Regions from separate parts of the Vibrio sabulosilitoris genome, predicted to be linked through region 2. Evidence: predicted binding sites of a transcription regulator. Region 2 holds the regulator's gene; the other holds the start of a gene.
What was found. The regulator PurR, encoded in region 2, represses purine synthesis genes. The targets are predictions, from matches to a motif close to TNANGNAAACGTTTNCNTNA.

Region 1: ACZ5R2_RS07585 (inosine/guanosine kinase) is a predicted target of PurR. The motif match lies at 1,173-1,192, and genes of this name have one in related genera.

The regions. Positions count from the first base shown of each region.
Region 1 is NZ_AP029599.1:1,583,750-1,587,170, reverse strand. It holds gene ACZ5R2_RS07585 (inosine/guanosine kinase) at 1-1,101, opposite strand, end outside; gene mnmA (tRNA 2-thiouridine(34) synthase MnmA) at 1,357-2,478, shown strand; gene hflD (high frequency lysogenization protein HflD) at 2,564-3,181, shown strand; gene purB (adenylosuccinate lyase) at 3,223-3,421, shown strand, end outside.
Region 2 is NZ_AP029600.1:1,470,144-1,473,564, forward strand. It holds gene ACZ5R2_RS22045 (alpha-L-glutamate ligase-like protein) at 1-519, shown strand, start outside; gene torD (molecular chaperone TorD) at 698-1,351, shown strand; gene purR (HTH-type transcriptional repressor PurR) at 1,537-2,550, shown strand; cyclic di-GMP riboswitch class I at 2,690-2,801, shown strand; gene ACZ5R2_RS22060 (TfoX/Sxy family DNA transformation protein) at 2,913-3,421, shown strand, end outside.

The sequences.
Region 1 (3,421 bases), on a different replicon from region 2:
ATCATGCAGCAAGGCTGACAATGCTGCGTCACCAGCGCCATTGGTATTCTTGATCTTCTCTGGGCCACCCATATACGGTGCAATATGTGAGTAAACCTTGATTGGGTTATCACATAGATCCTTGGCTACCGGACGGCTAAACTCATAGCGGTTAAACTCAGCAATTGACCCCGGCAGCAGTGGCAGCGAGGTTTCACGCTTGCTCTCTTCTTCTGTATGACCGGCCATAAACAGACCAACTGGGCCTGCCGTGCACAGCACCAAATCAACCCACTCTAGGGTCTTGTCAGAGGCCGCTAGTGGATCAGCTTCACCCGTTAGTGCCTCAGCCTCATCTTCATTCATCGCAACAACGGTCACGTGGTCACGCAAAAACGCTTGCCAGTATTCTGGGTCATCTTGGATAACGAACTTGGTGCCAAGCGTTAACACTACTGGCACGTCGTACTTTTTCGCGTACTCGATTGCCTTCATTGTCGCCGCCGGCATTGGGTCACCTGATTTACAGCGCACCAAATAAGCCGTCAGCACTAGTGCAGAAGCCGTAGCAAAGATTTCTTCTGGAATGCTCTCAGGGTGAAGCTGGTTCATCTGACCTTCACTGATTGCAAACGTGCGCTCACCATCTTCAGTGATCAGAGTGAAACAGCGACCAATCGCACCATCCACACCTTGTAGGTGGTTGAGGTCCACTCGGCTCGAGGTGTTACATAGATAGCGGTAACCGTAGCTGCCAATTTTGATATCCTGGCTCATCACGCCAAGCAGCGTTGAGCGATCATCGGCAAGCACCGAGTAATTGTGCAGGGTGTTACCAATCGTGCCGCCTGCGTATTCGTTGGTGATTAGCCCAGATTGCTTAAGCTCGTTATACAGCGCCTCAGCGGTTTGATCATCAACCACCAAAGAGTGTCCCTTACTCAGGCCGTATTTCTCAATTAGGTCCGTGGTGACCTTAGCTTCAATATCAACCAAGGTTTGGTCAATACCGATAATGTGGGTACCCGCCATAGTCTTATCTTCTTGAGATTGACTGACTAGTGGGTCACGGGCGTGAACTGGAAAATAGTGCTTTGATTTGCGCTGGCCTGGAAATTTCATTTCGGGTCTGCTCTGGAAGTCGAAAAAACGGCAGTTTACTCCTCTGTGTGACGTACATCAATTAATCAAATCAACGCAAACGTTTGCTTTATTATTTTACTCAGTTACAATCCGCGTGCCTGAGCAAAAGACCCTGTTAAGGAGTGGTAGGGACAAGGCGAAATACAGGAGAATTGTGATTTCGATCTCGGAACTGTCACCCTGAAATAGTTTCTGTTAGAATCACCGTCCAGTTAAATCTAGTGGTGTTATGTAATGTCAGAAAACCGTTCTGCTAACAGCGATAAAAAAGTAATTGTCGGTATGTCCGGCGGTGTAGATTCGTCTGTTTCTGCCTACCTTTTGAAGCAACAAGGTTACCAGGTGGAAGGCCTGTTCATGAAGAACTGGGAAGAAGACGACAATGAAGAATACTGTACAGCTGCAGAAGACCTTGCCGATGCTCAGGCGGTCTGTGACAAGCTAGGTATTCACCTACACACCATCAACTTTGCTGCCGAGTACTGGGACAACGTGTTTGAGTACTTCCTTGCCGAATACAAAGCAGGTCGTACCCCGAACCCAGATATTCTATGTAACAAAGAAATCAAATTTAAAGCCTTCTTGGACTTTGCAGATGACGTGCTCGATGCTGACTACATTGCAATGGGTCACTACGTGCGTCGCTCATTCCCTGAGAATGGTGAAAAGCCGCAAATGCTGCGCGGCTTAGACGGCAACAAAGATCAAAGTTACTTCCTTTACACTCTGAGCAGCGACCAAGTGGCACGTAGCCTATTCCCGGTCGGTGATCTAGAGAAACCAGAAGTACGCCGTATTGCTGAAGAGCAAGACTTGATCACAGCTAAGAAGAAAGACTCGACCGGCATCTGTTTTATCGGTGAGCGCAAATTTACGGACTTCTTGTCTCGCTATTTGCCAGCGCAACCGGGTAAAATTGAAACGCCTGAGGGTAAAGAAATTGGTGAGCACCAAGGTCTGATGTACCACACGCTAGGTCAACGCAAAGGCCTACACATCGGTGGGCAAAAAGGCGGCGGTGGCAACGAAGATCCGTGGTATGTAGCAGGCAAAGATCTTGAGCGTAACGTACTGATTGCAGTACAGGGCGCCGATCATCCACTGCTTAAATCTAACGGCCTGGTTGCATCTCAACTGCATTGGGTTGACCGCAGCGCGATCACAGAGCCATTCAAGTGCTCAGTGAAAACACGCTACCGTCAAACCGACATCCCATGTACCGTGGTTCCTGTGGATGAGAACACCATCAAGGTGCTATTTGATGACCCACAAGTTGCTGTGACCCCAGGTCAATCAGCGGTGTTCTATCAAGGCGAGGTTTGTCTTGGTGGCGGCATCATCGAAGAGCGCATCTAAACCCATCGCTATCGCCAGCACAACTGGCGATAGCGGTTTGAGATTTTTGATTGTTAGCTAGTTAGTTTTTAAGGAGAAGTAAAACGTGGCACATGATCTATACGACCGCACGATTGCCTTTGCCGGTATCTGCCAAGCAGTATCCCTCGTCCAAGAAGTGGCTAAGAATGGGACCTGCGATTCCGCCGCGTTTGAAACTTCTCTAAAAGCGATCCTCAATGTTAACCCAAGCAGCACGCTTGGCGTTTACGGCCGCGAGTCAGACCTGCGTCTGGGTCTAGAGTGCCTGGTAAAGGGGATCGATAACTCGCCAGCGGGTAGCGAAATCACCCGTTATATCATCAGTTTGATGGCACTTGAGCGTAAACTGCATGCCCGTCGTGACTCAATGGCACAACTGGGCGACCGCTTGAGCATGCTTGAACGTCAACTCGATCATTATGACCTCTTCGATGAGCAGATGATCAGCAACCTCGCCAGCGTCTACCTGGATGTGATCAGCCCAATCGGTCCTCGTATCCAAGTGACCGGCACCCCAGCGGTCTTGCAACAGACCGGCACGCAGCAGCGTGTGCGTGCCCTGCTCCTTTCGGGAATTCGTAGCGCAGTGCTCTGGCGTCAAGTAGGCGGAAAACGCCGCCACCTAATTTTCAGTCGTAAGAAAATGGTTGAGCAAGCGCAAATCTTGCTCGCCCGTATGTAATCGACTAAACCTATCTTAACCTCAACACTCAGGAGAACAACATGGAACTGTCAGCACTGACTGCTGTTTCACCGGTAGATGGCCGTTACGGCAGTAAAACGATTGCGTTGCGTAGCATTTTTAGTGAGTTTGGCCTTCTAAAGTACCGCACTATCGTTGAAATCCGTTGGCTACAGAAGCTTGCGGCAACTGCAGAAATCGCAGAAGTACCTGCATTTAGCGCTGAAGCAAACCAATTCC
Region 2 (3,421 bases):
GACTGCTTTGAAGGCTACAGCGTAGAGGGAGTGCCTGATGTTCGGATCATCGTGTTCAAAGGCTACCCTGTCATGGCCATGATGCGCTGCTCAACCACTGCTTCAGATGGCAAAGCAAACTTGCACCAAGGCGCCGTCGGGATTGGTATTGATATCGCCACAGGGCGCGCCGTCCGCGCAGTACAGTTTGACCAACCGGTTGAGCACCACCCAGACACTGGCCAAGAGCTCAGTCAACTGCAAGTCCCACACTGGGAGCGTCTGCTTGAACTTGCCGCGAGTGCCTGGGAGATGACTGGGCTTGGTTATATGGGTACTGATATGGTTCTGGATAAAGAAGAAGGGCCAATGGTGCTGGAGTTGAATGCTCGTCCAGGATTAGCGATCCAAATTGCCAACGGCAGTGGCTTGCTTCCGCGACTGAAGCATATTGAAAACCTTGAGCTCCCAGCGGAATACCCTAAACCCAAAGAGCGGGTCGCCTACGCTGCTAAGCAGTTTGGTGTCTTCAACAAGTAAGTCAGTAAACAGCAAAAATGCCGCCCTCTCATCGGGCGGCATTTTTATTCATACTAACAATCGATTACGTCAGGTCTCCTAGAAATGCTTGTCTATTACTCTCATTATTGCTCCATGCCACTATTTAGAAATTAGTTATACTTATCAACATAGTGAACGAGATGTGGGGTTGGTCGTGATTGAAGAAGTGAAAGCGTTTAATGATAAGCGAGCAGAGATCTACTGGTGGCTCTCAAGCCTGTTCAGTCGAGAGCTGGACGACAAAGATCTTGCCCAGTACCAAAGTCCAGAAATTCGCGCATTTCTGAGTGGCTTGGAGGAGAACCCACAGTTAAAGCAACCCGTGGCAAACTTTATTGATACGCTCAATCGCCTGCAAGACAGGGAAGACGCTCAATTGGAACTCGCCGCTGATTTTTGCGACTTGTTCCTTAAGTCTGATAAAGAAGGGGCCTTACCTTATGCCTCGGTATATCTGGATCCTGAACATATGCTCAATGGCCAACCAGCCCTGAAAATGAAGCAACTTCTCGCTGAGCATAATATTCAAGTCTCCCAAGGTTTGAATGAGCCCCCAGATCACCTCGGTGTCGAGCTCGATTTTCTTGGCAACCTCATCATTCGCTCGAATGAACTCGAGCAGGAGCGCCACCTTGAACAGGCTTTTGCTGAGCAAGAACAATTTATCCGCCAATACCTGCTCACTTGGGTACCTCAATTTTGCGCCTTATGTAAAAAACGCGACCAGTTTGGGTTCTATGCTGCAGTAAGTGAGTTACTGCTCGCCTTTCTCAAGCTGGACTGTCTTTACTTATTGGGCGAGGAAAGTTAGCCCAATTGGCGATTAAGTTTGCACCGCAAACGATAGCAGTCTAAAATGTTCGGATATTTTTAGCCGCTTTCGTAAAAGCGGTTTTTTTGTTTACCCCTTAGCGAATACCGCATTTCCCTCACCATGATACGTTCGAACGCTTGAGATCTGTGCGGTAACCATAAGTACTATTAAGGAACACACCAATGGCCACTATTAAAGATGTCGCACGTCTTGCTGGTGTCTCTACCACAACGGTATCGCACGTTATCAATAAGACCCGATTCGTTGCTGAGGCTACCCAAGAAAAAGTAAACCAAGCGGTGAAGGAGCTTAATTACGCTCCTAGTGCGGTGGCGCGTAGTTTGAAGTGTAATTCAACCCGTACCATCGGCATGCTCGTCACTCAGTCCACTAACCTGTTTTTCTCTGAGGTCATTGATGGTGTCGAGAGTTACTGTTACCGTCAGGGCTACACCCTAATTTTGTGTAACACCGGTGGTATTTACGAGAAACAGCGCGATTATATTCGTATGCTGGCCGAAAAACGTGTCGATGGCATTCTGGTCATGTGTTCAGACTTGACTGAAGAGCTCAACGAGATGCTCGATAGCCACCCTAACATTCCAAAAGTAATCATGGACTGGGGCCCTGAAACCTCTCAAGCTGACAAAATCATTGATAACTCTGAAGAGGGCGGTTACCTTGCGACCAAGTTTCTAATTGATAAGGGCCACCAAAAGATTGCTTGCCTTAGCGGCCACTTTGAAAAGGCTGCGTGTATGGAGCGTATTAGCGGCTTTCGCCGCGCGATGGATGAGGCGAACCTCAATGTGGTTGAGGATTGGATCCTTGAGGGCAACTTTGAGTGTGACACTGCCGTCCTTGCCGCGGACAAGATCGCTGCAATGGATGAAAAGCCGACCGCGGTATTCTGTTTTAATGACACCATGGCACTTGGTCTTATGAGTCGCTTGCAGGAAAACGGTATTCGTATCCCTGAAGATATGTCTGTGATCGGTTATGACAATATCGAGCTGGCCGAGTACTTCTCTCCACCACTGACCACCGTACACCAACCGAAACGACGTGTGGGTAAAAATGCCTTTGAGATCCTGTTAGAAAGAATCAAAAACAAGGAGCATGAAAAGCGAGTTTTTGAGATGCACCCAGAGGTCGTAGAGCGACTAACCGTCAAAGATATCAATAATTTAGATTAATTTTTGAAGCAAAATCAAATGCCTACACGGTTAGTGTGTAATTGAAAAGAATTGACCAGTCTTTTTTGGGACTAATATCACGTTACGGTTAGTAAATGTGTGATATCAGCCCAGCTTTTTATTATGATTTTGGCGTATGCCACGCACAGGGCAAACCATCTGAAAGGGTGGGACGCAAAGCCTCCGGCCTTACCCTTCAATTACTTGGGTGAAAACTCTCGTTTTTGAAGAAAGGTAGCGGGGTTGCCGACGGTGAAAAGACCCTTCATTTACCTGCTTCATGTAAGTGTCGCGTCGTTTTTGCTAAATTCTCGGGCCTGAATTTAGGTGGCTGTTGTTTCACTACCGAGATTTACAAAACCATGGATAGACCAATTTTAAAAGACTCAATGCGTTTATTTGAGCAACTAGGGAGCGTAAAATCGCGATCAATGTTCGGCGGATTCGGCGTTTTTGTCGATGATGCAATGTTTGCACTCATCGTTAGCAATCGTTTGCACATTCGCAAATGCAGTGAATTAGATGCCGAAATTACCGCCAAAGGCCTCGAACCTTATGTTTATGAGAAGAAGGGCTTTCCTGTTGTTACTAAGTATTTTCAACTTGCTGAGGATTGCCTAGAGAATCCCCAGCGTCTGCTTGAGATGGCAACAGTGGCTCTCGATGCCGCAAAAAAAGATAAAATTAAGCAAGAAACCGCCAAGCCGCAGCGCCTTAAAGATTTACCTAATCTGCGCCTTGCGACGGAAAGAATGCTCAAAAAAGCAGGGATAGGTAGTGTTTCTGAGCTCGAGGAAGCGGGCTCTGTTAACGCTTATCGCGCGATTCAGGAAACCCACACTGTACCGGTTAACCTTGAGCTGCTCTACTC